3 regions of the Pseudoalteromonas sp. TP27 genome follow, and region 2 is predicted to be linked to each of the others. Evidence: predicted binding sites of a transcription regulator. Region 2 holds the regulator's gene; each other region holds the start of a gene.
What was found. Region 2 encodes LexA, which represses DNA repair genes until DNA is damaged. Its sites were predicted from a motif close to TACTGTATNNNNATACAGTA; they were not measured.
Positions count from the first base shown of each region.

Region 1 (11,090 bases), on a different contig from region 2:
TATTGGTGTCTAATATAAGTAGGGGGTAGAGAAGTCTGTCACTATAATTTATACGCACCATACGCACCATACGCACCATACGCACCATACGCACCATACGCACCATACGCACCGTATACGCCGTATGCACTTATGTTCTACTTAACTCTTACTAGCACAGAGTACGGGGCTTATATGAGTATTTCATATGGCTTATTTAATGCGCGAACTTAAGGGAGGCCATTTGATATAGTTTTATTTTTATCGGCGATTTTTTAGATTTTGCTATGCTAATATATTTAATATATGTAGCTATGGCCCTGAATTTTGCCTAATTGGTATTTGCTCTCACTCTTATATTTGTCGCGTCAATAATCAACTATTATGAATACTCAAAAAAGAATACAGCAGTAAAATAAATGGTTTGCGTCAAAAAATAATTTTTCAGCAACTATAAACCCTTTCGCTGGTCTGCCAAGTCATCGTTTTACTCTTAATAACCTTTTGATTATTAAGAGTAAGTTTAAAAATAAAAATAATAATATTCTATTTGTAATTTTATTAGCTGATGTCGATAACGTTAAAAACTAATGATCAACTTGGCCACGATTTCAGTGGTGGATCACTTATCAACTTGGCTAAAATATTTGAGGGAAGCATTCTTTAAATGCGATTGCTTTACGTTGGGACAGTGAAGAGTTTCTAATTGTCACTCCAAATGCAACAGCTCGGGAGGGAGAGCAAGTTGCAGAAAAAATTCACAACTCTCTTAACGCTTCCGCTGTGGGTTTGTTTTCAAAGAATGTAAATTTAACACTAAGTATTGGCGCAACGCCAGCTAGTGCAGAGCGCCCTATAGACCTCGACATCAAACGCGAGGATGAACTACTTTATAAAGCAAAAGAGCAAGGAAAAAACAGAACTTGCTCCTCTTAATTGTTATGCGCATTAGTCCATTGAAAACGAATCAAGGGATGGCTTTATTTTAGCTTTTCTGCGTTTTACGCTCAAATAACAAACTACATTACACGTAACTTGCATTGTAATTAAAGCCCAATAACTAATGCTTAAATCACTTAGCCCATTTACCTTTTCGTTAGAAAAGTAATAGGCCACAACGGCTAGTTGAAAAACTAAAAAGCTATTTAAAAACCTAAATAAACGTTGTTTAAAACAAGTATGTTTATATTTACTAAATATAATTAAACAGGTGCTTAGTACTAATAACAACCAACTTAAAATTATACAAAAATCAACTAAGGTATTGTGCATTATTTAATCCTTGAAGACGTTATTTACTAACACATTAAGCGTGAGCCATTATTAGTTCTTTAGCATTTGCTTTAGCGGTTTTGCTTACATTGTCGCCACCAAGTAAACGGGCTATTTCATTAATACGGCCATCTTTATTCAAAGGCAGCATATGAGTAAACGTCTCCCCTTGTGATATTTCTTTAGCTACAAAAAACTGCTGATGCGCACTACTAGCTACTTGTGGTAAATGAGTAACACAAATTACTTGAGTAGACTTACCTAGCTGGCGCAATAATTTACCTACAGCCGATGCGGTAGGGCCTGATATACCGACATCAACTTCATCAAAAATAAGCGTTGGGGTTGTTACTTTTTGGGCAATAATTACCTGTATAGCAAGGCTTATACGAGAAAGCTCACCACCTGATGCTACTTTAGCTAATGGTTGAAGTGGCTGCCCCGGATTAGTTGATACTAAAAAAGATACATTATCAAAGCCTAAGCTGTTTGGTGTACGATTACTCTCTTGAGTTAGGGCTATTTCAAAAACACCGTTTTCCATTGATAAATTAGCCATGCTTTCACTTATTAGTGTGTTAAGTGTATTAGCATACTCGCAGCGGCTTTTACTTAGCTGATCAGCCGCTTGCTTATAAGTAAGTAACGCGTTTTCTATTTCTGACTCTAGTTGCTCTAAGCGATTACTATTATTACTTATTGACTCGAGCTCTTGAGCAATCGATTGATGAAACTCAACCAATTGCTGTGGCTTTATATGGTGCTTGCGTGCTAAATCCATCGCACCACTTAACCTATTCTCTACTTCACCTAAGCGGGCAGGGTCTAAATCTGTTTGCTCAGTGTAATTACGCACTTCGCGGCTTGCTTCTTCAACTTGTACAGCCGCTTCGCTAAGCAGTGCAGCCACGCTTGCTAAACTTTCGTCATATTGAGCCAGTTCAGTAAATTGTTGAGCGCTATGCTGTAGTAATGAACAAGCATTTTGCTCATCACTTTCATACAAGTGTTGTAATTCACGTTGGCACGATTCTAATATCGTTTGGCTATTACTTAGTTTGTAATGCTCAGCCTCAATTAAATCAAACTCATTTTCTTGTAAGGCAAATTCATCAAGCTCAGCAACTTGATACTCTAACAATTGCTTTTGCGCTGCTTGTTGCTGCTGTTGTTGTTCTAAGTGCTTAAATTCTTTTTGTAAGTTAGCAAACTGTTTATAGCTTTTATTTACTGAGTTTACTAAATGATGATGTCCTGCATAGGCATCTAAAAGCTGTAACTGATGCTCAGCTTTTAATAAATGTTGGTGGGCATGTTGTCCATGAATAGATATTAAATATTGACCAAGTTCTTTTAATTGCGATGCAGTAACCGCACTGCCATTAATATAGCTTTTACTACGGCCATTTTTGCAGACAACACGGCGTAATAAACATTCATTATCGCCATTGTTTAGCATATGTTGCTCTAAAAATGCTTGAGCAAGTGGTAAATTTGTTAAGTCAAATTGTGCACATACTTCTGCTTTATCAGAGCTTGGGCGAACTGCTGATGCTTCAGCGCGCTCACCTAAGCATAGCGATAGGGCGTCAATAGCAATAGACTTACCAGCGCCAGTCTCACCTGTGATCGCGGTCATTCCACTGCACCATTCAGTGCTTAAATTACTTACGATTGCAAAATTTTTAACTTCTAAACCAATTAACATACTGTTTATCCATCCAGTCAATTAACTGTTAATTTATACAGTGTTTTTGGTTTTTGCAAATTAAATTTTTATTATCTACACAACGCTTACATCATGGCTTAATGTTGTATCGGAGGTTATATGAAAGTCATTTTTATTATTATCAATAGGTTGCGTGTTATTTTTGGATTCAAGCAGAGCTATAAGCATAGGTAATGTATTTATATAAAACTCTCTATTATAGTGGATTCCTTGCTGAGGTAATTCTGCTACAAAACGCTCCATGTTATCAATTAATGGCTGAATAAAGCTTGTTTGATTAGTTTTAATTAACTCATTAGATAAAGTATTTATTAGTAACCTTGTTGTATCTTCAAGTCGCTGTAAGTTTTCTTCTGTATATGTTTGAACAACAAAAAATTATTTACAATAGCTTGGATGCGAGAAATGTATTTTGGACGAATCAATTTAGCATCAAGTAATTCATTAAGCTTTGCTTTAAGGCAGAGGTTCACGTGAGTAGTACGTTCATGAAAGAGTTTTCTTTTTGCTTCTATTATCTTTTTACGATTACTTTCGATTTTTATATAACTAGCTAAAAGCGTAATTAATAGTAGTAAAGCAAAGAATACGGCATAACCCATTGCCATTTGTTCCTGATACAATTAATTATTATTTTTAGCCAGCATTTTGCTCTATTGCTTAACTTTTGGCAATAAAGTTAGAGGAATTTGTATTTCAGGTTGAATTTTTCGTTGTGTATTTTCTCTTCATATTAGGCATAACGTAAATAACGCGGTGCCCATCAGTGATAAGTTTAACGGTAAGCAAAAGTAACCATGTGTTGCTAACTACTTTCCTGAGACGATTATTTTTATGTTGACTGTCTAAATATAAGTCGGCCACCGAGCTTGTTGAAGAAGTCTAATATAAACGACTACCCCAATTGAGTTTTGTACGCAAAACGTTGTAGTACGAGTAATTTTTTGGATGAATTAAGCGCAACTGTTTATCAGCTTTTTTAATAACTACTTCATCGCCGGGCAATACGGCAAGCACGACATGGCTGTCGCAACTTACTTGAAGGCTGTCTGTGTTTTCTAAACTTAGCTTTAAACGTACTTCGTTATCGGCATCGACCACTAAAGGTCTGCTGGATAAGGTATGAGGAAACATAGGTACTAACGATATTGCATTTAGCTCTGGCGTTAATATTGGCCCGCCACCGGATAGCGAATAGGCTGTAGAGCCTGTAGGGGTTGATACGATTAAACCATCAGAGCGCTGAGAGAATACAAAGTCATTATTTATAAAGGCTTCAAACTCAATCATGTGCGCTACTTTATCGGCATGAAGTACCGCTTCGTTAACGGCTGAGTTTGCACTTTTTAATTCGTTATGGCGATATACTTCTACTTCTAATAAAAAGCGTTTTTCTTCAAGATATTCACCACTGAGGACTTGCTCTAAGCTCGCTTCAAACCCCTCAGGGTTTAAATCAGTTAAAAAGCCAAGGTTACCTCTATTCACACCAATAACAGCAATATTAAAGCGTGCAAGCACGCGTGCTGCGCCAAGCATGTTACCGTCACCGCCTACAACAATGGCTAAATCGGCTTGTTCACCTAAGTCGACTAATTTAACGAGTTTGTCTGAAGGGATATTATCTAATTGACTCCCTGTGCGTTTTTCTACTATTACCTCAAAACCAAGCGCAAGTAAAAATGTATGTAGACGCTGCAGAGTAGCCGCTGCTCCCGGATGATTAGGTTTGCCAATTAGGCCTATGGTGTTAAAAGGAGAGTCCATAATGTACGCACAAAGAGATTTAATAATTGTAGAGTAACTCAAAACAGAAGTGTTTGAAAATACAGATTATAGCAATATTATAAACCATCAGTTTTATTCACTGTGAGTTAGCTGCACGACTTGAAAAACAACTAAACGCCCCGATATCTCTTTCATGCAACAAGATGTAGATACCATGAAACTAAACCCACGAGATCAGCAAATTTTTTCAGCTGTTATGAACATGTACTGTAATGGTGAGGGTTTGCCCGTCCCATCAACAAAAGTTGCTAAGCTTAAAGGCATGGCAGTGTGTTCGGCTACGGTACGTAATGCTATGGCTCGCTTAGAAAAAGTGGGCTTATTGTACTCACCTCATACATCCGCAGGGCGAGTGCCGACAAATGAAGGGTTTGATTATTGGTTTGACGAATTTTTTGTGCTTGCTGATATTGCTAATTATTGGCAACCACAGCAGTCACAACTTGTTGAGCTCGCGCATGGCTTGAGCCAAAAGTATCAAGTATGTTGTTGTGTTGGTTTACCACAAGCCAGTTCGCAGCAAGTATTTAGAGTAGAAGTGCTTGATTTTGATTCTACCGACTGGCTTATTTTATTAATCGATAGAGCAGGGCAGAGTCATAATATTTGTATTGATAAACCTCATGATTCGTCAGACTCCGTTCGTTATCAATTTGCCACGTGGTTAAATACCGTATTTAGCCAGCAAACCTTAATGGAAGGTTTATACCGTATGCAAGCTATGGCAAATACAGCGCCTCGAAATTGTCACGATTCGCTTAATCAATGGACGCGTCAACTAAGCCAAAAGTTAGGCTCAGATAATAGTATTGTTGTTGGTGAAAATTACCTCTACAAACAAATAGACTGCGAACAAAGTTTAAATATTGGTGTTTCGTTTTTAAATTATGTAGAAGATAAGCTTGCTTTTAAAAATGGTGTATCGGTACTTAATAGCGAAAAATTACCTTTTACTGAGTGCGATGAATTGATTGTAATAAGCGTGCCTTACTTTCAAAATCAAGAATATCAAAGCCGCTTTTGTATAATTTGCCCTAAATCAGCGCAGATTGAAGAAATAATTCAAGAATTTAAATTAATTGAGACATCTAACTCTTGAATCTTTTTATTCAATCCCCATAATTACCGCAGTTGAAAAGAATTGGAGCACGTATTTTATGTCTGAGCAGACACAAAACCCTGAGCAAGAAGTAGAATTAAACGAAGAAATTTCTAAAATGCAGGCTGATGTAGAAGCAGCAGTTGAAGCCGCTGATCAACATTCAGAGCAAGAGCAAAGCCCTGAAGCCGAAATAGCGATGCTATATGCAGAGCTTGAAGCCGCTAAGCAAACAATTGCCGATCAAAAAGATGGCGTTGTTCGTGCAGCCGCAGACGTAGATAATATTCGTCGTCGTGCAGCACAAGATGTAGAAAAAGCGCATAAATTTGCACTAGAAAAATTTGCTAACGAATTACTACCTGTAATCGATAACCTTGAACGCGCGATTGAGTTTTCTGACAAAGAAAATGAAACATTAAAGCCGTTACTTGAAGGTATCGATATGACGGTTAAGAGCTTTAATGATGCTGTCTCTAAATTTGGTGTTGAAATTGTAAACCCACAAGGTGAGCAGTTTAATCCAGATTTTCATCAAGCAATGTCAATTCAACCAAGTAACGATGTAACACCTAATACAGTACTTGCTGTTATGCAAAAAGGTTACACATTAAACGGTCGTTTATTACGCCCTGCAATGGTTATGGTTTCTAAAGCTGCTGACGCTTAATTAATTTAAGATTATTAGCTTTGATAAAAAATGCCTCATAAAGAGGCATTTTTTTTGTCTTTTTTATAGTGAATTAGCTGTACGAGCATAGTGAGTAACACAGCACTAAACATTAAACTCGAAAATGGCACTGCGCTTTTTGCATGCATAATAGCGAGTAGCGGGCCAACTAATGCGCCACTACCAAAACGAAGTGTGCCAATTACGGCCGTTGCTGTACCTGTGTTTTTTTCAAACTTCATTAATATTAGCGAGTCTGCATTACTTGCTGTGACGCCTAAACTCATCATTAATGGCGCAATAGCAGCCACAATATAATAAAGTGATAAGTGCAATAAGCTAAATGTTAACAGCGCAAGCCCCGATACAAACCCACATACAAGCCCAATATAGAGCATTTTACGAGAGCCAAGCCTAGGCACTATTCGCGTATTTAAAAAGTTACCAAACATCAGAGCCATTACGTTAAACGCAAACAATACGCCAAACAACTGTTCCGATACTTTATATAAATCTAAGTAAATAAAAGGCACTGAGGTTAAAAAGCAAAAAAATCCAAACGATACAAACATAGAACTGAGTATGTCGGCACGGGCATCTTTATTACTTAGCACTGTTTTATAGCTATCAAAAAATAACGCGAGGCCTTTTTTCTCATTTTTATGAATAGGTATATCTATTAGATACACTTGTACAAACACCAATATTAAAAAGCTATATCCAGCGAGTACTAAAAATATACTCGACCAAACAGAAAAGCCTAAAATAAATGAGCCAACAGAGGGAGCTACTAACGGTGCTACCATCATGATCATCGATACATAGGACATTCCTTTAGCCGTATTTTGCTGATAAATATGACGAATAATACCCGGTACGACTACGGTTGCCGCAGCTCCTGTAAATGCTTGCACCGCTCTAAGTGTCCAAAACGCATGGATTTCGGTTGTAAATGCCAAAGCAAGTGAGCTTGCGCCAAATAGGGTTAAGCCAATACGTGCAAGCTTGCGACGGCCAATTTGATCGGCAATTGGGCCAAAAAATAACATACCTAAAGAATAGCCCGCTAAGTAAATACTTAACGATATTTGAACATTTGGCATATTAGTTTGTAAATCGTTTGCAATTACCAGCATAGCAGGCAAGTACATATCAATAGCCAATGGAGTAATTGCCACAATACTGGCTAATAAGGGTAATAAAATACGGGTATTAAAAGACGAGGCTGAGGCGTCCATGTGTAAACTCAACAATCACTAAAAACAAGGCCTATAGTGTAACAGGGCATTGTATTTGGATAAACTTAGTTTGCCTGCTAAGTCTATCGTCTTATCTCATCTTTTTAATATAGTGTATATAAAGCAAAGATTTTAAACTGGCACTGTGTTTGCTATTCTACAAGCAATAAATAATTAATTAATAACTTAAGAGAATCACCATGAAAAAACTAGTACTTGCAGTATTAGCGACAGCCGTTTTGGCCGGTTGTAAAACGTCACCAACAGGGCGCACACAAATAGCGCTTTACTCAGATCAACAAATGAGTGAGATGGGCACTGCTAGTTTTGCAGATATGAAAAAAAACCAACCAATTAATAAAGATGCAAAAACAAATGCATATGTAAATTGCATTGCTGAAAAAGTAGTGGCTGTATTACCAAAAGAATACGCGTCGCAAAATTGGGAGGTGGTTGTATTTGAAGATGAATCTGCTAACGCTTTTGCACTACCTGGTGGTTACATTGGGGTTCATACGGGTTTATTAAAAATAGCGACGAACCAAGACCAATTAGCAACAGTGCTAGGACACGAAGTAGGGCACGTAATTGCTGAGCATTCTAATGAGCGTGTTTCACAAAGCTCTATTTTAGATACAGGTATGCAGCTTGGTAGTGCAGCACTTGAAATGGGTAACATTCAATATCGTAACGAAATTATGCAAGGCTTAGGCTTAGGCGCGCAATACGGTGTTGTTTTACCATTTAGCCGTTCTCACGAGTCAGAAGCTGATGAAATTGGTTTAGATTTAATGGCTGAAGCTGGCTTTAATCCAGAAGAGTCGGTAACGCTTTGGCAAAATATGAGTGCAGCAGGTAGTGGTACAACACCTGAGTTTTTATCAACTCACCCAGCGCCAAGCAGTCGTATTAAAGACTTACAAGCACAAATGAGTAAAGCTCTTAGTGAGCAAAGCACTGCTAAAGCGCAGGGTAAAAACCCACAGTGTAAGTTGTAATTTAGCTTCTATAATAAAAACCCTTGTGAGTAATTACTTACAGGGGTTTTTATATTCAGTACTCACCTCTATTTAGTTGTAAGCGCCTTTTTTAATACATCTTTAAAACGATCAAAATCTTCAATTTGCGGCAAATGACCTAAATTATCAAGCTCATATAATTTAGCATTAGGGATAAGTGATGCGGCATTTTTGCCTAACTTATCGTAACGGCCGAGCTCGTAATCTACACCGTCTTTTTTCCAGTTACGACCAGGACCGGTTCTATCTCGTGTGCCAATAATTAATTTAACCGGCACAGTCAAATCTTTAAATTCGGTTATTACAGGTTGGGTGAAAATCATGTCGTATGTTTTAGCATTTACCCACGCCATTTTTTCTTTATCTGGGCCTTGTATTTGCCCTGTTATAAAGTCGGTTAAGGCTGAATATGTTGTATTCCACTTACCATCGTAGTAATTTTTTTGTTGGTATTTTCTTACGCCTTCCGGTGTTTTTGAAAGCTCGTTTTTATAGAAAAAATTAGTATCTTTATAATCAACATATTGTAGGTAGTTTTCAAGCCCAATAGGGTTTAATAAAATTAGCTTCGTAGTTGTATTTGGATACATTAACGCAAAGCGACTTGCTAACATTCCGCCCATCGAGTGCCCAATAACAACTGACTCTTTTATATTAAGCGAGTCCATTAATGCGCGCGTATGATGAGCAAGCGCCGCAAACGAATACTGGTAGTTAGTAGGTTTAGACGACTTACCAAAACCAATTTGATCAGGGATTAACACGCCGTAGCCTAAAGATTGTAGGTATTGCGCTGTTGTAGTCCAGTAATCGGCGTTAAAGTTTTTACCATGCATAAGTGTAACAACAGGCATGCCAGCTTTAACTGGTTTTAGGTAAATATATGCCATTTTTAGTGATTGCTTTTGCGACTCAAATGCAAAGTAATTTACTTTAAAATCATACTGGTAATTACTTAATAGTGCATCATAAGAAAGGGCGGATGTATCTTGTGAGGTACCTGCTAAGGCATTATTGGTTAGCAACAATAAAGTAGAAAAACAAATCACTTTAATCGACGACATTCAGTAACTCCTATTAAAGGCGAGCGCTTGGCTTAAAAGTTGGCTTAAAAAGAAGTACAACAATAACTAAGTATTTAAACCTGTTCAATTGAATGTTTTAGGTTAACCAAAAAAGCGGAGCTAAAAGTATAGCTCCGCTTAAAATTTACATAATTTAAAATGGATACGAGGTGTTTAAAAAGTCCACTCAACATGTATTTGCGGAACCGATTCAGTAACTTCAGTACCTAGTTTGTTGTGCCAGTACTGAAGCTCCATACCCAGTAGTAAGGTGTTTTCTTTCATTTGCATGGCATGACCCATATCCCACACTAAAATAGGCTGTGCGAGTATCCAAGCTTCTACATCGTTGCCAAACTCATCTTCACGCTCAGCAATGTATTCAGCGTGGCCTTTAAAGCTAAACTTTTGCGAGCCAATTGTAAAAGGGTATTCAAACGCTACATCAAGCATCCAGCTATTTGTTTCAATAGGCGCGCCGCCTTTAGCCACACCTTCACTGTCATCAATGTAGGCAGTTACTAAAGTTTGAAAAAAGTTAAACCCAGGTACATCCCAACTTAATTTAACACCTGGTAAATACTTAATCATTTTTGCATCGTGGGCAACATTAATACCGGCTGTTAAACCAACATCTAATAAATTGCCAGTACCGACTTTTTCATCATAAAGAGCAGACATGCTAACTGTAGTGTAAAATTCGCCATAAAAGTCATCGTCTAGGTAACCATCGTCTTTAAGATCATTACTGTAATCAATAAAGAAAAAGTTATCTCCAAACTCATAACCAGAAGCATGCTGAATAGAATAAACGGTTGTATTTGATTTCTTTTCGGTAAACGGGTTTTTTTGAAAACCATTATTAAGGTGTAGCGCTGTACTGCTCCAGTTTGCTGCAAAAGCAGATGACGATAAAGCAATGGACGCAAGGCTAACGAGAGAAAGTGATTTTTTAAATTTCATAACTGTTTAATTAACTATAATTTTAGTGACACGCGGAAGCGAAGATTATAGCAGAAGAGATTGATTTGTTGATCGCTAATTTAACACATGTTGCAGCCCACTTAATAAGCTGCAACATGCAATAAATCAATTTATTATGCTTTATTACGACGTAAACAAATAATAGCAATTGCAGTAAAGGCTAAAATAAAGCAGTAATAAGAAGACGTTGATACTTCCCACGGACTAATTTTAAAGGTTGCACCTAACAATAGTGCTTGAGCGCCATA
Region 1 is NZ_JARDAK010000001.1:336,267-347,356, reverse strand. Features, by position in the region: gene PX700_RS01545 (GGDEF domain-containing protein) at 652-915, shown strand; gene recN (DNA repair protein RecN) at 1,286-2,959, opposite strand; gene PX700_RS01535 (hypothetical protein) at 3,292-3,588, opposite strand; gene nadK (NAD(+) kinase) at 3,863-4,747, opposite strand; gene PX700_RS01525 (HrcA family transcriptional regulator) at 4,902-5,867, shown strand; gene grpE (nucleotide exchange factor GrpE) at 5,926-6,537, shown strand; gene PX700_RS01515 (Bcr/CflA family multidrug efflux MFS transporter) at 6,573-7,775, opposite strand; gene PX700_RS01510 (M48 family metallopeptidase) at 7,976-8,773, shown strand; gene PX700_RS01505 (alpha/beta fold hydrolase) at 8,842-9,858, opposite strand; gene PX700_RS01500 (nucleoside-binding protein) at 10,033-10,821, opposite strand; gene PX700_RS01495 (Na+/H+ antiporter NhaC family protein) at 10,956-11,090, opposite strand, start outside.
Region 1: recN (DNA repair protein RecN) is a predicted target of LexA. The motif match lies at 2,983-3,002, and genes of this name have one in related genera.

Region 2 (11,090 bases):
TATTTAAATGAGTTAAATGCAGTTTATAACCGCTTACAAACAATGACGTGGTTTAACCAAACGACAGAGGGCGCTGACTTTACTGGGTTAATGAACCTAAATGCAGTACAAGCACAGCTACCATTGAGTAATGGCGACTTTTACTTATGTGGTCCTGCCGGTTTTATGGCATTTATAAAAAACCAGTTACTTGAGCTAGGTGTTAAAAACGAGCAGATTCATTATGAAGTGTTTGGTCCGCATCAAGACTTGTAATAACGCTTTAAAATAGAAAAAGGCGTGCAGCGATATGCTGCGCGCCTTTTTTATAAACTTTAGAGTGCCTTATAATTCTTTACAGGTAACACCTTCAAGTACTGTAGTAAGCTCTTTTTTAGGATAGTAAAGTTCGCATTGGTTATTACGTACTTGCAAAATAAACTTTTCAGATTTTATATTATGCGCCCCCATAATTACTCTGCCATCAGGCCTTTTACTCATTGCATGATCAATTAGCAACTCACTGCGCTTAGTAAATACCGAATCGGCAAGCGTTACTAATGCGCCTCCCTTAGCGTGTTGAATTGCCTGTTGTAGTGTTGCAACAACGCTAGGGTTAACACTCGTTAATATAGCGGGTTTAGCTGGCTCACTATTTATACTGGTATCTTTTACACCTTGGCATCCGCCTAAAGCGAGTAATGTAGCTAATGGGAGTAATAATTTAGCCATTACCTTTCCTCACTCAGTGTTGGCCACGTTAAGTCCATATTACGCTGGGTAAATTGCTCAGGCATATTTAAAGGAATGAGAGATTCACGAGAGCTTGAAAAATTAGCTGGCTCTGTTTTTGCTACAGTAGTCGTTCTAATTGGACAACTGCCATTTTCGACATGAAATAATGCAGTGGCTAAAACAGCTTCGTTACTATCGCCTAATTGATGATCAAAGTCGTCCTCAATCTCACAGCCTTGCACATCGGCATCAAACTGTGGCGTAGAGGTTGGTGTAAAACCTGCAGCGTATTCACCAAATCCTTTACTATTTACACCACTAAATTGAATAGTGTAATAAGTTGTTGCGCAGTTATGAGTTGGGGTAAAGCCATACGGCTTACCGCAGGTTGTGTCGCCAATTAAAATAACTTCTGCGTCTATACCTTTTAAACCATTGATAAAAGCTTCTGATGCCGAACAGGTACCTGATGTGCTTAATACATAAACCTTCGATAGGTTCAAATCGGGTAGGCTTTCTCCAGTACTAAAAAAAGTAGAGTAATCTATTTCTTCATCAATAAATGGGAAAGGCGAATCAACGGGCTGTTTATCGTTTTGTTGGGTTTGATAATAAAAGCGGTTGTTCACGTTAGCATTACCGGCAACCATATAAGCCAATTGTGCCGATAGCGCTAATAAACCGCCGCCGTTATATCTAAAGTCTATTACAAGCTCATCAATACCATCGGTTTTAAACTTATTTACCGCAGCAATAAGGCCTTCTTGGGCAATACTTATATGGCTATTAAATTGCATGTAACCCACGCTTGAGCCATTTGCGGTTGTAATTGTTTTAACGTTTTGAACAGGTGTTTGCTCAATATTGCCAGCGGTTACATTAAATGTTTTCTCAGTTCCATCGTTACTGCGTACAACAATAGTATGTGAATCGCCGTTAGCTGGGCTAAATAAACCTTCGTTAAGTGTGTCTACACCCGACTCTGTATTGGTATTAATGCTAACGCCGTCAACTGAAAGTACGGTATCACCGCGCTGAAAGCCTTTATTGCTAGCTGGAGAATCATCTTCAAGATAAGCAACGCGTAAAATACGATCGGCTGTATCGCCAATAAACGCCCAATTTATACCGTAACCAGAAGTAACGCCCGATTGCGCTTCTTGAAAGTAATCCTCAGAAGGCTCTGAAAAATGAAAGTTATCTTTTTTTGCACCTGAGTCGGTAAGCTGCTCTGTTTTTAATTGAGCGAAGTAGTCGGCGACTGTAGCAAAGCTTTCAGGGTCGTTATCGGCAATTTCATCATACCAAAGATAGGTTTCATCGCTCCAAGAGCGAAGCCAAAGTTTTTCGTAAAGGGCGGAACCTACTTTATCTGGGTAAGGGTCGTTGTTGTTAAAGGGATCGTTACCTGTGCGGGGTGTTTCGCAAAAGTTTTTTAAATCGTTAGACTGCTCAAATACACCTGCAGTCCATGTTGAAGTGTTACTTATGGGTGTTGTAACCGGCGTGGTAACTACAGGAGCAGCGTCGATACCGCTACCGCCGCCACAACCTGTTAGAGCAAAGCCCGAAAGTGCTGCAAAAATGGCAAGCGAGGTTTTATTATTTTTAAACATAATTAAGGACTTTCTGTAAATAAGTTGTTTAAAATATTACAACACTCGCTCGTTTATTCAATATTTATAACTTTGATTTATGTAAATGAGTGTTAAAGCTTAGAGCTTGCTCGCACTACTTGTATCTGCGAATGCTTGCTTTTGCCATGCATTAAATAATTTTTGCTGTTTATCTGATATCTTTAAACCGTATGTTTTTTGCATGTAAGCGTAGGTGTCAGCTATACGTTTTCGTGCATAAACAGGCGGTTCTACTACACGTTGCTTAAAGTTTACTTTTACTTCGCAGCGGCCATATTGTGTTGCGTTTTCGCTAAGCATGCCAAAGCGATAATTAGAGCGATCGGCATTAATTTCGCCGATAGCCGGCGCCAAGTTATTTATATCAGCTTCCATTCTTCTAAATTTAGCACTTACTTTACGGCAGTTTTTACGCCCACCATCTTGCCAGCATTGTAGCTGGTGACCAAATTCCCAGGCTGGAACAATGTGTTCCCATTCAATACGTAGAGCTCGCACATTTACTTTGCCTGAGCGGGTAAGAGTGTTTCGAGGAATGTAACCACAGTTAGTCGGATCGGGGGTTAGTTTTTTACCTTCTTTTTTAATATCACAGCCGCAGTAAATGCTTTTAGCGTTATCAGGTAGGGTTTTAATTAGATGTCTTTTAGCGGTTGAAAAGCGGGTAAATTGTTCGGCTGATACCGAAACACACACACAGCAAGCCAACAAGGCCAGAATAAATCGAGTCATATCCATCACAAATGTGAACTACAGGAATGCCTAGTTTAAAGCCCTGAAGATAAAAGATAAAGTTAACTTAAGGCCTGCACTTATATTACTAGGAATATTACTAAAAAGTGTCTAATTAATTTTTTCTTCAAAGTTATTTTACTATTCATTTATTTCTTACTATTTATTGTATTTTAGCTACACAATATTATAAGTTAAGGAGTATGCTTAAAGCTTACTCAATATGGGGATTTGGATTGCAAATGAAATTTGTTGATTATTATTCAGTACTTGGGATATCGCCTGATGCAGATGATAAAGCGGTTAAAGTAGCTTATAAAAAGTTAGCCAGAAAATATCACCCAGATGTAAGCAAAGAGCCTCAAGCAGAAGATAAATTTAAAGAAATAGCAGAAGCTTACGAAGTCATCCATAACAAAGAAGAACGTAAAAAATACGACGAGCTACGTCGCCATCAACAAAATCGTGCTCGTCAGCAGCAAACAAATTATCGCGGTAGCGCTGGTTCTTCACAAGGTAATTATCAGCAAAGTGATCCGCAAACTGATGAGGAATTTTCTGACTTCATTAATTCAATGTTTGGCGGAGGCGGTGGGTTTGATCGTTCAGGGCAAAGCAGAAGTAACGCTGCTCGCGCGCAAAAAGGACAAGATGTGGAAATAGAGTTCCCAATTTTTCTTGAAGAAACTTTAGTTGATACCGTTAAGCCTGTTGAGTTTATGTTACCGCAGCGAGATAGTAGTGGTCGTGTCTCTGAAATTAAAAAATCACTTAAAGTGAAAATTCCAGCAGGTTCAGTAAATGGCGAGCGAATTCGACTAAAAGGGCAAGGTGGATTAGGGTCTGCGAATGGACAAAATGGCGATTTGTACTTACAAATTAGTTTAGTGCCTCACCCACTATTTGATGTTGAAGGTCATAATTTAAATATAGTCGTCCCTCTTGCAGCATGGGAAGCGGCTCTTGGCACAAAAATAAATTTGCCGACATTAACAGGAAAAATTCAACTAACGATTCCGCCTAATAGCCAGTCTGGTCAACGTTTGCGTATTAAAGGTAAGGGATTAATTAGTAAAAAAGCCAAAGGTGACTTATTTGCTGTACTTAAAATTGTTAATCCAACATCTATTAATGAAACCAGTAAAAAGCTTTGGGAAGAATTAGCCGAAAAAGCTCACTTTGATCCCCGCAGCGACTGGAGTAAACCATAATGCAAATTATTGTGACACAAAAAGAAGATTTACTTACCAGTACAGAGCTATGTTTGAGTAGTGATATTAACGAAGCAATTTTATATGAGCTAGTTGAACATAGTATTGCTGTGCCTATTGAAGGAGAGCATGTTGCAGAATGGAAATTTACGGTATCTGCAGTAACCTTAGTCAAAAAAGCGGCCCGTATTCAGCATGACTTTTCGTTAGATTGGTCGGCAATAGCGTTAATTTTACAATTGCTGAATGAGCGTGATGAGTTGATTTTAGAAAACGAAATGTTAAAACGACATTTGAGTCGATTTAACCACTTGGAATAAAATTATTCTAATATCAGTGTTTAGCGATTGCACACTCTTTAATGAGAGTGCGCTAGCTCCTAAAAATTAATATGACTATTTTGATTTGTTCTTACTTTTAATTGAGATTAATCGCTTTAGTCGTATATTTTTTATAAGTAGTAATATCCCGCTTAGGCAAAAAAGTACACTGGTTGCTGCAAAACTAATAAGCAGTGGATTATTAAAATCCTCTCGCTCATCGTAATCCATAATATGTAACATCCAAAAAAAGTCGAATATTCGCCATAGTGTGCTGCGAATAGTCACTACTTTGCCGTTACTTTCAGCTAAGTAAAGTGTTGTACTCAACATGTCGTCAAATTGTACCTGCCAAACATTGGTTTTATATCCTACTTCTCTGGTGCCCTTTTTTAGTAGGGTTGTACTTATTACTTGAGCGTCAATAAGTAAGTGTGCTTTAGCATTAGCAGTAATTTGTATTTTTGTAGGTGGCTCAAAAGGCCTTCCTGTAAGGGCATTAAAGCTTTGCTGCTCGGCATTACTAATAACGGTAATAAGTGGTGTAGTTAAAAAGCCTTCAAATAATATTTGTGTTGGGTTAGCGACTTGCGACGTAATATTATCAAGTGATGTTGGGTAGTCGGCTTGTGTAAATGATTTACTAAGGACTTTTGTTGCTAAATGTTTGCCGTGTACTTTATCAAGTGGAATTGCGCTCATAACTAAGCCACCTAGCAACCATGCTAAAATTTGTAGTGCTAATAAATAACCTAACCATTTATGAAACTTGCGCGCATGTTTAAATATTTTTTTATTCATGTTTTAGTCTTATTATTTTTAGAGGTTAGTTTATTACATTAATGGGATTAGTTACTGCGACATTTTGTCGCAGTTTAAACTATAGCTTACTGTAATCATTTAAAAATAAAAAAGATTACAGTTAAATTCCTAACATGACTTATTTGTCTAATTGAGCTGGATGTTTGATATCCAGCTAGCTTTAAATGCTAAAAAATACTTAAAAGCTGCGAAATATCCATATAAAGTGGTTAATAGGGCATAGTTGATTTGGTATAACGGTAAAACTGCGTTAAAGTTTGCAATGAAATTATTAGAGGATAAATACGAAACGATGTCGGAAATTCAATTTTTAAATGTAGATCTTGAGCTTGAATCAAAGCAAGATATTAGTTTGCTAGTGGCAGATTTGAAGAAAGTCGCTACGATTTTACATTATGACAAAGACGAATACCGTCAATTAGCGCGTATTGAAGCTACAGGTGAAGTTAGCACGCCTGATAAAGCAATAAACCATATATGTGAGCTTATTGAATCGTGTTCGCGTAACGCGCTAAAGCAATGGTTAGGTTGTTCACGTAGAACGTTTGATATTGGTTTTGAATCAGGCACATCTCCTAAGTGCTTTAACCAAGCATTAGATGCAGATACATTATTACGTATATCTGCGATTGGTGCGGGTATGGAAATTACAATTTACCCAATCGAAAAGTAACTATAAGTAACTATCTTCGCTCTACGACTGCTGCGGTCATTTTTGATACGCAGCACAGCTCATTGCGGCTATTTGTAATTTTTATTTCCCATACTGAACTACGTTTGCCAATATGAAATGCTCTTGCCGTGGCAGTTAAAGTACCATTGCGAGATGCTTTTAAATGGCTTGCGCTAATTTCCTGCCCTACACAGTAAAATTTTGTGAAATCGACAACAAAGTTAGCGGCATAACTCGCTACTGTTTCGGCAAGTACAACATTAGCACCACCGTGAACCATTCCCATTGGGTTATGATGCTCAGGTATGGCAGGCATAGTTGCAACTAAGTAATCATCACCAATTTCTGTGATTTCTATCCCCATAGTTTTCATCAGCGTACCTTGACCATTTATACCTTCATCTAGCTGTTTGCAAAACTCTAAAGTAATAGGTTGATACCAAATACTCATAACGACTCCTTTGCCTTTTTAATCATTTATAAACTTAGCTTTAGTTATATCCCTAAAATGTACACAAGTGAAATTACTTTGGCTATTTTAAGACATAATTTAAATTTGCGATTTTTATTTAACTGTATATACTCACAGTTAAATGTACTGTATGGAAAACCAGTTGTATGCGACCATTAACGAACCGCCAAGCTCAAATACTCGAACTAATTAAAGTTTTTATTAAAGACACTGGTATGCCTCCTACACGTGCTGAAATAGCGCAAACACTAGGTTTTAAAAGTGCCAATGCTGCTGAAGAACATTTAAAAGCACTTGCTAAAAAAGGCGCAATTAAAATGAAACCAGGTGCAAGCCGTGGTATTCAATTAATTGAAGAAGAAGAGCCTGAACAATTAGGTTTACCACTTATAGGGCGTGTTGCTGCGGGTTCACCTATTTTGGCGCAAGAGCACGTTGAAAGTCATTGTAAAATCGATCCATTAATGTTTAAACCAGCCGCCGATTTTTTACTACGCGTTAATGGTATGAGCATGAAGGATATTGGTATTATGGATGGTGATTTACTTGCTGTACATCGTACTCAAACCGCTGAAAACGGGCAAGTTGTTGTTGCCCGCGTAGATGAAGACGTAACTGTAAAACGTCTTGAGAAAGCGGGTCGTAAAGTATTACTTCATGCTGAAAACGACGATTTTGAATCTATTGAAGTAGACCTTGAAAATGAGTCTTTTAACATTGAAGGCCTAGCTGTTGGCGTAATAAGAAACGCCGATTGGATGTAGATTTTAGATTGCTTTAAGCAATCAATTTATTCATGCGCACTTTTTAGTGCGCATTTTTGTTTTAAAATTCGTACTAAAATATATCTTAAACAGCTAACTAATTATTTAAGCTGTAAACTTTTTTTCACTCATGCTTTTCTCCTTCCTCATGTGTTACACCCCTTTGTTTTGCTCGCTTTTTGAATATTAAATAGTCGATATGCTTGCAGATACTTGACTAATTTTTAAATATTACTCGGTTGTTTTTTATACTAAAGCTTGCTTGTTGCTCATTTTTTAGCTAATCATTAGTGTGCTGAACTAACAATAACTCACAGCTTTCAGTTTTGAGAACACACAATATACAAACTCTTTGTTGGGACAGTGATACCAATCAAAAAAACAGGATTGGTTAAATAATAAAAATAACGAATTGGCGTTTAAGCCGTATGCCTCTTCGCTTTGCACTCGCAATAGCATCAAAGGAGCCGTCACATGGGTAAACTGACCTCTACCTTGTGGCTTGTATTGATTGCTTTTCCGCAGCATGTTTTGGCTAACAGCCAGTACAATATGCGCAAAGGCGTAACCGATATAAGCAATAATGTATATCAGCTGCACATGACCATATTTATAATATGTTGTGTGATTGGGGTGATAGTGTTCGCAATTATGTTTTGGGCACTGATTCATCACCGTAAATCTAAAGGGGCTGTACCTGCCCAATTTCACGAAAGCACTAAAGTAGAAATACTTTGGACAGCTATTCCATTCGTTATTTTAATTGCTATGGCAGTACCAGCCACTAAAACCCTAATTGCAATGGAAGATGCCAGCAAAGCTGATCTCACTATTAAAATTACAGGCTCGCAATGGAAATGGCACTATGAATATATGGGCGAAGACGTCGCATTTTATTCTATTTTATCCACCCCTCAAGACGAAATAGCGAATCTTGCAGATAAAAATCCTAATTATTTACTTGAAGTAGATAAACCGCTTGTACTGCCAATAAACCAAAAAGTACGTTTTTTAATGACCTCTGATGATGTTATTCACTCATGGTGGGTACCTGATTTTGCTGTGAAAAAAGACGCTAACCCGGGATTTATAAACGAAACATGGACCAATATTAATGAAGAAGGTATTTACCGAGGTCAATGTGCTGAGCTTTGCGGTAAAGACCATGGCTTTATGCCCGTAGTGGTTGAAGCTAAATCTGAAGCTGACTTTAAAGTATGGCTAGCCGATGCAAAGCAAGCAAAACAAAAAGCAGCACTGGCCGACGCTGCTCTGCTTGATCAAACGTTACCTAAAGAAGAGTTAATGACTTTAGGCGAGCAAGTGTATATGGCCAGTTGCGCGGCGTGTCATCAACCTACAGGTATGGGGTTACCGGGTGTATTTCCTGCACTTAAAGGAAGCCCGATAGTGCTTGGCGATATAAAAGATCACATTGATGTAGTTATTCATGGGCGACCCGGTACGGCAATGCAAGCATTTGCTAAGCAGTTATCTATAAAGCAATTAGCAGCTGTTATTACTTATAAACGTAATGCATGGGGTAACGATACGGGTGATGTTATTCAGCCGAGTCAAATACAGGCAGCAATTGATGCCAAAGTGGAGGCGAACTAATGAGTAGCATAGTAGAACAACCTAACGCCAATGAAGCTCACCATGCTCATCATCCTGTAAAAGGTTTTAAACGCTGGCTTTATACAACTAACCATAAAGATATTGGTAGTTTATATTTAATTTTTTCGCTGACCATGTTTTTAATTGGCGGCGGAATGGCCATGGTGATCAGGGCTGAATTATTTCAACCTGGTTTACAGCTGGTCGATCCTCACTTTTTTAATCAAATGACCACAGTACACGGTTTAATTATGGTGTTTGGTGCGGTTATGCCGGCCTTTACAGGCCTTGCTAATTGGATGATACCACTAATGATTGGCGCACCAGATATGGCATTACCAAGAATGAATAACTGGAGCTTTTGGATTTTACCGTTTGCATTTTTAATCTTACTTGCATCGTTATTTATGCCCGGTGGAGGACCTGCATTTGGTTGGACTTTTTATGCTCCTCTCTCTACAACTTATAGTAACGATAACACTGCAATGTTTGTATTTGCCGTACATATTATGGGAATTAGCTCAATTATGGGTGCAATTAATGTGATTGTAACCATAGTGAATTTACGTGCACCCGGTATGTCGTGGATGAAGTTACCGCTATTTGTGTGGACATGGTTAATTACCGCTTTTTTATTAATAGCAGTAATGCCAGTGCTTGCGGGAGCGGTAACTATGGTGCTTACCGATAAGTACTTTGCGACCAGTTTTTTTGATGCTGCAGGTGGCGGCGACCCAGTGATGTTCCAACACATTTTTTGGTTTTTTGGTCACCCAGAAGTATACATAATGATTCTTCCTGCCTTTGGCATTATATCGACCATAGTGCCCACTTTTTCTCGTAAAAGACTTTTTGGTTATGCCTCAATGGTGTACGCCACATCCTCCATAGCACTATTGAGCTTTATTGTTTGGGCGCATCATATGTTTACTACAGGCATGCCGGTTGCAGGTGAGTTATTTTTTATGTACGCAACCATGCTTATATCGGTGCCCACAGGAGTAAAAGTATTTAACTGGGTTGCCACAATGTGGAAAGGCTCAATTACTTTTGAAGTGCCCATGCTTTTTAGTATTGCTTTTATAGTGCTGTTTACCTTGGGTGGCTTTTCGGGGTTGATGCTGGCAATTACACCTGCTGACTTTCAGTACCACGATACTTATTTTGTAGTGGCGCATTTTCATTATGTATTAGTAACAGGGGCTGTGTTTTCGATAATGGCAGGTGCTTATTATTGGCTACCCAAATGGACAGGCAACATGTTTAATATCACGCTAGCTAAATGGCATTTTTGGCTATCGCTGGTGAGCGTTAACGTTCTGTTTTTCCCTATGCATTTTGTAGGACTTGCTGGTATGCCACGTCGAATTCCCGATTATGCACTGCAATTTGCCGACTTTAACGCAATTATAAGTATAGGCGGTTTTGCCTTTGGTTTATCGCAACTACTGTTTGTGGCTGTAGTAATTAAATGTGCACGCGGTGGCGATAAAGTGCCTGCAAAAGTATGGGATGGGGCTGAAGGGCTTGAGTGGGAAGTTGACTCTCCTGCGCCTTATCATACCTTCTCTATACCGCCGGTAATCAAGTAATGACACACGCACCGTTACTTAAACGCTTGGTTCTTATTTGTATAGGTATGTTTGCCTTTGCGTTTGCCTTAGTGCCCTTGTACGACGTGTTTTGCGATGTAACAGGGCTTAATGGTAAACCGTCACTTGAGCAAGCAGAGCGAAGTACGCAAATAGTGCAAGATCGCGAAATAGGCGTGAGTTTTACAACTCATGCGCAAGCTGGTGCGCCGTTTGTTGTTAAATCAAAAGAGTACAGCGTTACTGTTAAACCCGGTGCCATGCGTGAGGTAATGTTTAGTGCTAAAAATAGCAGTGACCTCGACAAAGTAATGCAAGCGGTGCCGTCTGTATCTCCAGGTAAAGCGGCTAAGTATTTACATAAAATTGCCTGTTTTTGTTTTGATCAACAACCTCTAAAAGCAGGAGAAGAGCTTGAATTTAAATTACTGTTTTATGTTGATACCGCATTACCAAGCGATATTGAAGAGTTGACGCTGTCGTACACCGTATTTGATATTAGTGAGCAGCTAGTTGCGAGTAATAACTAGCCTGCA
Region 2 is NZ_JARDAK010000018.1:8,132-19,221, forward strand. Features, by position in the region: gene hmpA (NO-inducible flavohemoprotein) at 1-255, shown strand, start outside; gene PX700_RS17240 (hypothetical protein) at 325-711, opposite strand; gene PX700_RS17245 (S41 family peptidase) at 711-2,330, opposite strand; gene PX700_RS17250 (endonuclease) at 2,430-3,083, opposite strand; gene PX700_RS17255 (DnaJ C-terminal domain-containing protein) at 3,326-4,294, shown strand; gene PX700_RS17260 (chaperone modulator CbpM) at 4,294-4,614, shown strand; gene PX700_RS17265 (hypothetical protein) at 4,690-5,415, opposite strand; gene PX700_RS17270 (hypothetical protein) at 5,729-6,109, shown strand; gene PX700_RS17275 (PaaI family thioesterase) at 6,120-6,560, opposite strand; gene lexA (transcriptional repressor LexA) at 6,728-7,345, shown strand; gene coxB (cytochrome c oxidase subunit II) at 7,820-8,962, shown strand; gene ctaD (cytochrome c oxidase subunit I) at 8,962-10,554, shown strand; gene PX700_RS17295 (cytochrome c oxidase assembly protein) at 10,554-11,084, shown strand.

Region 3 (11,090 bases), on a different contig from region 2:
TTCCGCTTGTTTTCTCAACAGTCCAGTTAACCATAAACCTAAGTGATGTATAAAAATTATCTAAGACGGTTTCATTTATCTTTAAATTGATATTATTCAGTGAAAACCCAAATTCACTTCTTCTCCAACCAAGCAGCCCTACTACAAGTGTTGCTCCGCAGGCCATGACCATGTTTAAACCAGCTTTAAATTTTCTTACACCATCACTCTTTGATTCTATACAGATTCGACTACTGTGTTTTTGACAGAGTTTTATAGCCTCATTAGGCTTATTGGGTAATGTCTGTTTGAAGGTGTTCAACGTCTTATTACATATTGATATAAGCTTTTTAAAATCAATATCTGGATCTTCATCGTTGGCTTTTAAAACGGCTAGATATTCTTTAAAGATACTCTCTTCTTTCTTGATTTTTTTATCGTTCAACCTCGCGAATAAAATAGAGCGCACGAACTCTTGGGCGTCATACCTGTCAGGCAATTTAGCTTTTGCTATTATTTCATTGATAACATCTAACTTAAACGCACTGGCCACAATGGCAAACTGGTTATAGTTTTTAATGAAGTTTTTAAGGGATGTATCATAAATCTGCTCTAACTTTTTCTTTGACCAAACTCTCGCTTGGTGAGCTGGTAAGTCAGTTAATTTCTCCCCCATGAGTGCTTGGGCGACTATAGGCTGAATGCTTTCTAAATTTCCTTGCTCTAAATCTCTTTGAACTTCATGTATCGTTTCATTTAATGTAATTCTAGCAGCTATAGCATACTGAATATTTTCTTCAAATAAGCTACCACAATGATCTATATAGTGCTTTCCAATGTCTAAGCCTAAATAGTTAAATGAATCCCCGTTTTGATACTCGCTTAAATTCATTCCTAAAGAAGTGCTACAAGCTGTGTTTAAAGCTTCTTGCTCGGTATCAATGGTAATGCCGCCTATTAGCCCTTCAACATTGTAGAGCTTTAGGTATTGAACAAGGTTGTTTAAACTTAAGGCACTACCAGATAATGATTGAAAAGCTGGAGGAGAGAAGCTTTTAACTATATTGTTAGTGTGTACTTTATGGCTAAATGCATAGTTATAAAAATTTTGAACATTGTTTTTATCAATGGCATCTACATTGTAACTTTTTAAAAAAGAACATACTTTTGCTATAAAGTTAAATCCATTTCGATGGTAATAATAAAGCGTTGCCGATTTATCTAAATGCTCTAGAAAAAGAACCTTTGCAAACTCTTGATTCGTAAGCTCTATTTCTGCACCATGACATACAACCTTATAGACTCTTTCCCCATTAAATTGTGGAAAACTAAAAAGACTAAAATCCAACTCGAAAATACCGGCAATACTATTACTTTCAAATTGCCACTTGTCGTCAGTGAAAGAGCAATTATCAATTACATTGTGCAATACCATTATATCGTTCATTTCTTGAATAAGCGTTTCATATGCTGTTTTTTTTATGCTTCGTAGATTTCTTTGCATGATTGCTACCTCATGTGTGCGCTAAATAATGGTGGTAAAATTGAGGCAAGTTCTTTATATAGTTTCTCACCTTTGTCTTTTGTTGAGAAACGCTGGTATTCAAACAACTTTTCTACCCATTCAACTGTTGGAAGGACTGTCATTAATAGGTACTCAGGGGAGTTTTTAGCCAATATATGATGCTTCTTTTTTACTTCAGATAAGAAATGTCTAAGTTTTACTACTGTTTCTGGTGAGTCAACGAGATAAATTGTGTCGCTTGGCTCATCAACATCTTTATAACTGGTTAGAAAGCCTAAATCATTTACTTTCCCGTCCTCTTTACCTGTTACAAGCTTCATTCTAGTAAGTGTTTCTTCTGTTTTAGCTGAAATGTATTCTGAAGCATTTGTAAACTGAGAATTAAACGCCTGCTTTTCAGATTCTGATGCCTTAAAAAGATTAACGGTTAGATCTTGTATTACAGCTCTTGTTATTAAGCCTGTGTTATTCATCCATTCTTCGTTATTTGGTGTTAGGTAGTCATTTCGTTCTGTTTTATTTGTATGAGAATGAAAGTTAGTCAGTTGAGTTGGGTTAAAATTATCTGACGACGCATAAACTGCCGCTGTTTTGATTGAAGAAGGTTTAAATAAATGTCGTTTGCATGGTGTATCACAATTTTCCCATAACTCTTCAACAGTTCTGTTTTTCCCTAGTGCGCTAATACCATTATCAAGTAGCTTTGTTATGGCCTTTAAAAAAACGAGTGATGACTTCTCTTTATCTGATTGAGTAATGATTTTCTCGTTTAGATATGTGTTTAGGAAGTTTATAAATCTCGCAAAAGACACTCCTGTTGCGACATCTTTCAATGACCCAGTTAATTTAGCTGAATTATCGTACTTTGGTGTTCTTTGTAAAATGAATAAAAGGATTGCACTGCCTAGGGTTGTATTAGTGCTTATTTCCTTTGGTTTATGAACAGTCTTTGCACGTCCTTTATAATACTCATTCCTAATATGTGTGATCTTACCGTTTCGCCTTCTAATAAATTGAAAGTTACTTCCAGATAACTTTGCGATATCAGATGCTTGAACGGTTTGTGTTGCCATAAGCCAGTGAAATAGTAAGTGCTCTCCTTGGCTGGCTGGAACTTGAAGTTCTTCTTTATTACCGCTATGCACATATTCAGCAAGTTCATGCAAAAAAAACACAGAAAAAAATAACTTATTTCTGGAAGTGATTATTGAAGGTGAGTTGAAAGCGGACTTATTTCTAAAAAAGGCCTCATCATAGCGCTTTAAGTCATCTTCTCGAATGTTTTCGGAAAGAAACAGCTTGATAGCTGTTTTTAGATTAGCAGATGGCTCTTCTAATGAATGATATGCTGCTCGTAAAACATCAAATGTTGTTAAAAAGCACTTTCTAACATGTACGTCATGCTCGCTTTTTACAGGAAATTGGGCTCTTGGTCGCTCAACCGGTATTTCATCAGATGTGATGGGGGCATCAAGAAATAACGCTATTAATGCTTCCTTTGCTTTCAATGTTTCTAACATTGCAATTTCAATAGTAATACTAAACGATTTTATCGTAGCTTTTGGTGATGCTAATCGAGAAAACAATGTATGCCCTATACCAACATCATCTCTTCGTAACCAAGTATGCTGAGCAAACCAAGCAGCCAAGTTTATCTGGTCTCGCTCGGAAGAAGGGGCTGGCTTTGTTTTTGACAGTGTAAAAAGGTAGGCATATTGCGCTTCAGATAGCTGTTCTTTGAACCACTCATCTTCAATAGCGAGCTTAATCATTGATTTAATAGCATGAAGGCCTGAACTTTGAGGTTTAACTTTGTCGATGTTCACTCTATGCGTTTCAAATTTTTTTAAAATCTTGATTCGATCTTTTTTTTCAAAGGGTTCAGAACACATAAAATCGATAAAGATTTTATATGTTGAATGAGCTTGCTTCTTATGAGTTATAGTCCCCTTATTATCAACAAAGACGAGGTAGTTAGCCCTATTAAGTGTTGAGAAGATAAGCTTAATGTGGTCTGGGGTGTTAGGCGAAATTGTCACATTATGAGGTGCATAATCACCACCTTCGTAGCTAGGGATTGAAAATTGATTAGCATTAATGTCAAATACTAGCTCAGCAACCTTAGACTTGGATGCTAATTCTTTATCCATCCTTATTTGTTGGTTTATCAGTTTTTCTTGCAGCTTTTTAGAGAATTCAGAGTTAGCTTCTAGAACCATTGTTGCTTCTCCTCAAAATCTTTTTTGATGTTGCAAGAGCGAATATATTCTTTTGTAGTCTCAGAAGCATATTTTCCTTTGGCGTTATGTCCCATGAGCCTTGCCAAAGTAATATAAACAATAGAAGTCGCAGTGACATTGTCGATTGCTATCTGGTGACTTTCAGCTAAATAATAAAACTTATCTGTACCAAAACTATGCCTTAGAACATGATGTGTATGATCTTTTTCTAATAGCTGACCATCTAAAGGTAGCATTCCATTTTTTTGTTTCTCTAATACAATTTTGCATACCTCTGTGAATACAAGTGATGCTCTTTTTACTGAAATTGGTGTGCCGAAATAGACGGTATCGTCATTCAAGAAAAAGTGATCCGAGTCGCTTTCTGGACGTTCTTTGTCGTAATACTCTTTCATTCTCAATAACAGCTCACGAGTGAAAAAGATATTTCTAGGCAGGCCGAATCCATTTCTCCGTGACTTAGTATATTTACCCTGAAGGTAAAAGATGAATTCATCTTTAGTTGGGTTATCTTTCATCTCTTTAAACAATGAAAGTAAACCTTTATGCTTTTTATTACCGACCTCAAAATCATTAAGTAGAATGCCTACATTTTCTTTAGATCTTAAGCCTACTTCGCCGCCAGTCTTCAAAAGCAACTCATCTCTAATACTCGAAGTGTTTTGATAAATAATAGATCTAAGATCTGGTGTTAAATATTTTACAGCTGTTCTAGGTTTTTTATTATCTCTTGCTTGCTCTTGAAGTCTGGGTTCAATCATAAGATTTTTTATATTGGTGAAACCAGCATTAGCTAAATAGTTATAATATGCTTTAAGAGCTGAAACATGCTTCTTTACAACACCTTCACTTTTCTTAAGCTTGTCGATCAATATGTCATTTATATAATAGTTTAATATTTTATTTGAAAGATTGTGGTGGGTAGCTATAGATACTTCTGAATTAGATAAAGCATATTCTTCTATCCATTGGAGGAAGTTCCTCAATTTTTCTAATATCAATTCCACTTGCTTTCTCTTTATCTGGTTTTCTTTCAGTTTCTGGGTAACAAAACCTTTTTTTCCTACTTTTCTTTCTAAAACATAAATGGTTTGATTCTTTGTTAATGAATGAGAAAAGCAACTAGGCAATAACATGAGAGAAAGATCGTCACATATAAATAATGGAGTCTTATATTTTTTTGAATCAATCTCTAACATACTTATTCACCTATTTTAATGTTGCGCAACATATTATCACTTACTAGTGATAAAAAGATACGTTTTCTTGTTTAGTGTGTAGGGGGATAGTTAAAAAGTTTAACGTGTTTTTACCTACGTAGCCGCGATATAAATCATCAATATCCATACCCATTTGCGCCATACAGCCGGCGAATGCAGCGGCATTAAACGTTTTATCTGCAACAGCAGACGCCGCTAATATTTCTAGCGTTTGTTTAAAGTCATCCGCTTGTTGAGCATTACTAAGCTCAGCTTCAAGTTGCTTTGCTAGGTCTTCGTAGCTAGTTTTACCGTCAATTCTGAGCGATAAACCAAAATGAAAAATATCAACCAACTCTAAAATAACTTGTTCAGTATCTGGTGTTTGTTTTTTCCACCATTTCCAACCATGATGATCCAACATTTCAGCACACTCAACCCAAATAGCGCGGTACCATTCAAACCCTTGAGTAAACCATTGCTCATGTACTTTAGTATTCATGGCGTTTTGCATTTCTAGCATTACTACTAGCTTGTTTAAATTGGCAGACATATCAATTCCTGTCGTTTTGGTTGGCGTAATTTCGTTGGTGTAATAATACAGATAAAATGCTGATTGTGCATTGCTGTATATTTTTATTAGTGTGCTAGGGTCTGTTTATCTTGAGGTAGTAAATTCATGCCAAGAATCAATTAAATCAATAAAATCTTCAAAACCACAACCACTGCTTAAACCATTTTCTTCAAGTCCTAAGTCGTCATCTTGGTACGCGATTAGGTCTTCACTATCTTGATGAAGTGCATGGGCTTCAAATAATGCTTCGTCTTTCGTTAATATTAAATCTATTTCTTGGCCTTTTAGCGTTAGCGGCTCATAGCTTGAACTCACCGATGCAATAAGCGCTTGCACCATTGCTACTTTGTCTTTGCCTATTTCTTCGTTTAGCCAGCGACCAATAATGGCATGTTCGCTACTTATTTTAATACGTAACCCGCTAATAGGATCGCGAATAAATTGATATTCCATAGGGTTTGCCTGTAAATCTTTAATTGCGTAATTATATACGTAAACGCCCATAAACCACAGGACATATAAAGCAAAATAGCGCCACATGGGCGCTATTTTATTCTGCTTTAAAGCCGTTAACTTCGCGATCTATAACGCGCGGCGTCAATAATTGACCATAAGTAAATAATAGGCACAAGTACAAAACCTACAAGCACATAAATTAGTGCGTAACTTATTATAATAGCGAGTGCAAAAAATATAGCCGCTAAAATACGCCCTTGTACTAATTGACCCAAACCAGGAAAAAATATATTACATAATGCTGCTATTACGTTACCGCCAGAACCTTGATCCGCCATACTAACCTCTGTATTTATTTAATTTTATAATTATTTACTTACACACTTTATGCCAATTTATTAAAGCTTACAAATCAAATAGTTAAATTAGTCTAGATTTATGGAGTTAGTAAATTTTGCTAACTTTAGGTCAAATTAGCAATTTTTGTTATGCGTTTGCACTTTTTCGTTTGTTTAAATAAGTAGCAAGTTACTCGTTTTGAACACTATTTTATAAATAGCTGTTTATAAAAACAGTATTTTATTTAGCCTAACAAAAACACCTGTTATACTGGCCACAATATTGATTAAAAAGGCGTAACGATGGACGTTTCACAATTACTCGATGGCTTAAATGACAAACAACGCGATGCCGTTGCAGCCCCACTACAAAACATGCTGGTATTAGCAGGTGCTGGGTCTGGTAAAACACGAGTGTTAGTTCATCGTATTGCGTGGCTTATGCAAGTTGAGCAAGCCTCTGCTTACAGTATTTTTGCAGTTACCTTTACTAATAAAGCAGCTAAAGAAATGCGTAGCCGCGTTGAAGAAACACTAAAAGCCCCTGTAGGTGGTATGTGGATTGGTACGTTCCATGGTTTATCGCATCGTATTTTACGTGCTCATCACCGTGAAGCTAACTTACCAGAAGCCTTTCAAATTTTAGACTCTGACGATCAGCTTCGGATGATCAAGCGCTTATTAAAATCGATGAATATTGATGATAAAAAATGGCCTGCTAAACAATTTGGCTGGTACATAAGCGCCAAAAAAGATGAAGCTCTACGCCCTAAAGATATTCAAGCATACGATATTAACGAGCAAATGATGCTGCGTGTTTACGCCGCCTATCAAGAGGCCTGTGATAGAGCGGGCCTTGTTGATTTTGCTGAAATATTACTACGTAGCTACGAAGTATTAAAAAATAACCCAACGTTACTGCGCCATTATCAGCAACGCTTTGCACATATGCTAGTCGACGAGTTCCAAGATACAAATACCATTCAATATGCATGGTTAAAATTACTTGCTGGCGATACAAATAGCATTATGATTGTAGGCGACGATGACCAAAGTATTTACGGTTGGCGCGGTGCTAAAATCGAAAACATTAAACGATTTTTAACTGACTTTAGCGCTGAAACCATTCGTCTTGAACAAAACTACCGTTCAACCGCGACTATTTTGAAAGCGTCTAACGCATTAATTCAAAATAACTCAGAACGTATGGGTAAAAGCTTATGGACCGACGGTAACGATGGCGAGCCAATCTCTATTTATGCAGCATTTAATGAGCTAGACGAAGCACGCTTTGTAAGTAGCAAATTACGAAGCTGGTTAAATGCAGGTAATGCGCTGCAAGATGCAGCAATTTTGTACCGTAGTAACGCGCAATCTCGAGTGCTCGAGGAAGCCATGCTGCAAGAAGGCTTAAAATACCGTATTTATGGTGGTATGCGATTCTTCGAACGACAAGAAATTAAAGATGCGTTGTCGTACTTACGCCTAGTGGGTAATCGTCAAGATGATGCCGCTTTTGAGCGCGTAATTAATACGCCAGCGCGCGGTATTGGTGATAAAACATTGAGCCATATACGCGACTGCGCACGAGCAGAATCATTACCACTTTGGTATGCAGCAAAAGCAATTGTGGAACAACAACATTTATCTGGTCGTGCTTCTGGTGCAGTTACTAAGTTTGTAGAACTAGTTGAACAAATAGAAGATAAAATTAGCGATCTAACTTTACATGAGCAAGCCAAGTACACAATTCAAACCTCAGGTTTGATGGCAATGTACCAAGCTGAAAAAGGCGAAAAAGGCCGTGCTCGTGTAGAAAACTTAGAAGAGCTTATTAGTGCATGTGATCAGTATGAGCTTCCTGAAGATGAGGAATACAGCTCGCCTTTACAAGGCTTTTTAGCACATACATCACTTGAGTCAGGTGAAGGGCAAGCAGAAGAGCACGAAGACGCAGTTCAGATGATGACGCTTCACTCAGCCAAAGGCTTAGAGTTTCCGCTAGTCTTTATGGTGGGCGTAGAAGAAGGCATGTTCCCTTCTCAGCAAAGCAACGAAGAGTCGGGTCGCTTGGAAGAAGAGCGCCGCCTTTGCTATGTAGGCATGACACGAGCAATGGATAAGTTATACATTAGCCATGCTGAGAGTCGCCGCTTATACGGGCAAGAAAAATACCATAGCCCATCACGCTTTTTACGCGAAATCCCTGAGGACTGCGTTGAGGAAATCCGTATTAAAACACAGGTTTCTCGTCCACCTGCCGCCGGGCGTTTTAGTGCTTCTGTTAGCCATGCCGCATTTGAAGACAGTGGCTTTAACTTAGGTCAACGAGTACTTCATGCTAAGTTTGGCATTGGTACCGTACTTAATTACGAAGGCAGTGGCGCGCAATCTCGCGTACAAGTTAACTTTGATGACCTTGGCAGTAAATGGTTAGTAACGGCCTATGCACGATTACAAGCAGTATAAAACACATCTAAGTGAGTTAGAACAACAACTAGCTGGCGCGTATCATCGTCAGCTGGTGCTAATTACTGGCAGCTCAACTTGGTGTTATGAATTACTTAATTCATTAATAGATGAAAACAATACACTTGTTGTATCAAAGCAGTGCACGATTAAAAATTCGTACTGGCCTACTCGCACTCACCAAATTTTAGGGCAAGAATTTGCTCATGCTGTTTACGATGGTTTTAGTGGTTTGCACCCTGATAAACTTGCAGCACTTACTGGCACCGTTAAAGCAGGCGGTATACTGTTTTTATTACTGCCTGAATTAGATGACTTACCTACTTGGCAAGACCCTTCATTAAGTACAGTACAATCACACGGTCATACCATTAACTACAGTTTATTTAATCAACGTTTCGCAACTGTTATTAAGCAATTACCCGCTTTTCATTTTAGTGAAAAAAATGGATGCATTAGTAATCTCGTCAGCTCTGTTACACATAATAAAATTGATTATCAACCTCAACAAAGCTGCGTTGAACAAATAGTAAAAGTGGCTAATGGTCGTGCCAACAGGCCTTTACTTATTAATGCTGATAGAGGTAGAGGCAAGTCGGCAGCACTTGGCTTAGCAGCCGTAAAATTAACTGATAAAAAAGTAATTATTTGTAGTACTCAGTTTAAAGCGACCCATAGTAGCTTTAAACATTTAGCCAACGAGTTAAGCCTGCAATACAACGCTGAGCATAAACAGCTCGCAAACTTGCACTACGTTGCACCTGACGCGTTATTAAACACAATACCTGAGTGCGATTTATTACTAGTAGATGAAGCTGCAGCAATCCCTGTTCCGTTATTACTACAAATGCTAGCCCATTACCCTCGTATAGTATTTGCAAGCACTCTGGTTGGGTATGAGGGCAATGGCAGAGGTTATACCATTCGCTTTAGTAACTATATTAAAGCGCACTATAAAGCCTCTAAAGTTGTAACACTGGATGAGCCACTTCGCTTTGCTAAACACGATCCTCTCGAGAAGCACATTCGCACCTTGCTTGCACTCGATGCACAATATAAAGAATTAGATAGTAATCAATTAGAACAGCCAGTTCATAGTGAAATAACTCAGCAATCCCTTGTAAACAATGAGCCATTACTGCAGCAAGTTATTGCCCTGCTTGCATTAGCTCACTATCAAAGTAGTGTAAACGACTTACGCCAACTACTAGACGCACCATCGCAGCGACTATTCATTAGCCAAATTAATAATCAGTTAATTGGTGTATGCTTAATCGCCATAGAAGGTGGTTTAAATGAAGATCTTGCTCAACAGGTTATAAGTGGAGAGCGTCGTCCGCAAGGACATTTAATGGCGCAAGCACTCTCACAACTTAGCTTTAATAATGACTGTTTAACACAACTGAGCGCTCGCGTTGTACGAATAGCGATTGATCCGAGTTCTCACAATATAGGGCTTGGTAAAAAGCTACTTAGCTATTGCGAGTCGCAAGTAAAAAACCAATGTAGTTGGTTTGGTGCAAGCTTTGGCGCAACAGCGCAGTTACTTAATTTTTGGCAGAACCAAGGATTTGACACCATAAAACTGGGTTATCAACGCGATAAAAGCACAGCTGAACATTCGGCGCTTGTGGTTAAATGCTTAAATAACAAAAGTGCAATTATCCAACCTTTGAAAAAGCAGTTTAAAAACGACTTTTTTTATGGGCTTTTAACACACTTTAAAACACTAGATTGGAAACTTGTAAGTATTTTAATTGAAGGATTTAGCGATGAGTTAGTAGATCTAGAGATTCGCGAAAGATTAGTCTTGCTCGTAAACAGTAACTTCACTCAATTTAGTATCTCTGCGACTCTTTGGCAGGTAATGAGTCAGTCTCCTTCTTGTATGTCTCAATTAACAAAGTCTGATAAACAACTCTTAATAAAGTTAGTACTACAAAATGAAAGTAATGAAAAAGTGATTCAATACTTAGGTTTATTAGGAAAAAAACAGCTTGAGAACCAATTTAAACGTGCCATAAAAAACCTCACTAGTATCATCTAATAATCTTTAGTTGCCCTATCTCTGTTAAATTTCATCCATCTTTAAGCTATTTATTTAATCCCAGATAGCGAAAAAACCGTTACATTTCTATAACGGGTTTCTTTAATTTGAAGTCGGTGCAGGGTGCGTGGTGCCCACAGCGGTAGAGAGCCACAGTGAAATTCTACACTATCTTCGCGTCGGGAGTCGCTACGCTCGCCCGACCTACGTGATGGCTGTTGATCTGAGTGTGCATTAATTGTACACATTTCACTTTTCTGCAG
Region 3 is NZ_JARDAK010000032.1:8,828-19,917, forward strand. Features, by position in the region: gene PX700_RS20655 (hypothetical protein) at 1-1,483, opposite strand, end outside; gene PX700_RS20660 (hypothetical protein) at 1,489-3,723, opposite strand; gene PX700_RS20665 (hypothetical protein) at 3,714-4,943, opposite strand; partial or broken gene PX700_RS20670 (dUTP diphosphatase) at 5,038-5,496, opposite strand; gene PX700_RS20675 (YacL family protein) at 5,602-5,970, opposite strand; gene PX700_RS20680 (hypothetical protein) at 6,087-6,311, opposite strand; gene uvrD (DNA helicase II) at 6,615-8,780, shown strand; gene PX700_RS20690 (tRNA(Met) cytidine acetyltransferase TmcA domain-containing protein) at 8,758-10,827, shown strand.
Region 3: uvrD (DNA helicase II) is a predicted target of LexA. The motif match lies at 6,531-6,550, and genes of this name have one in related genera.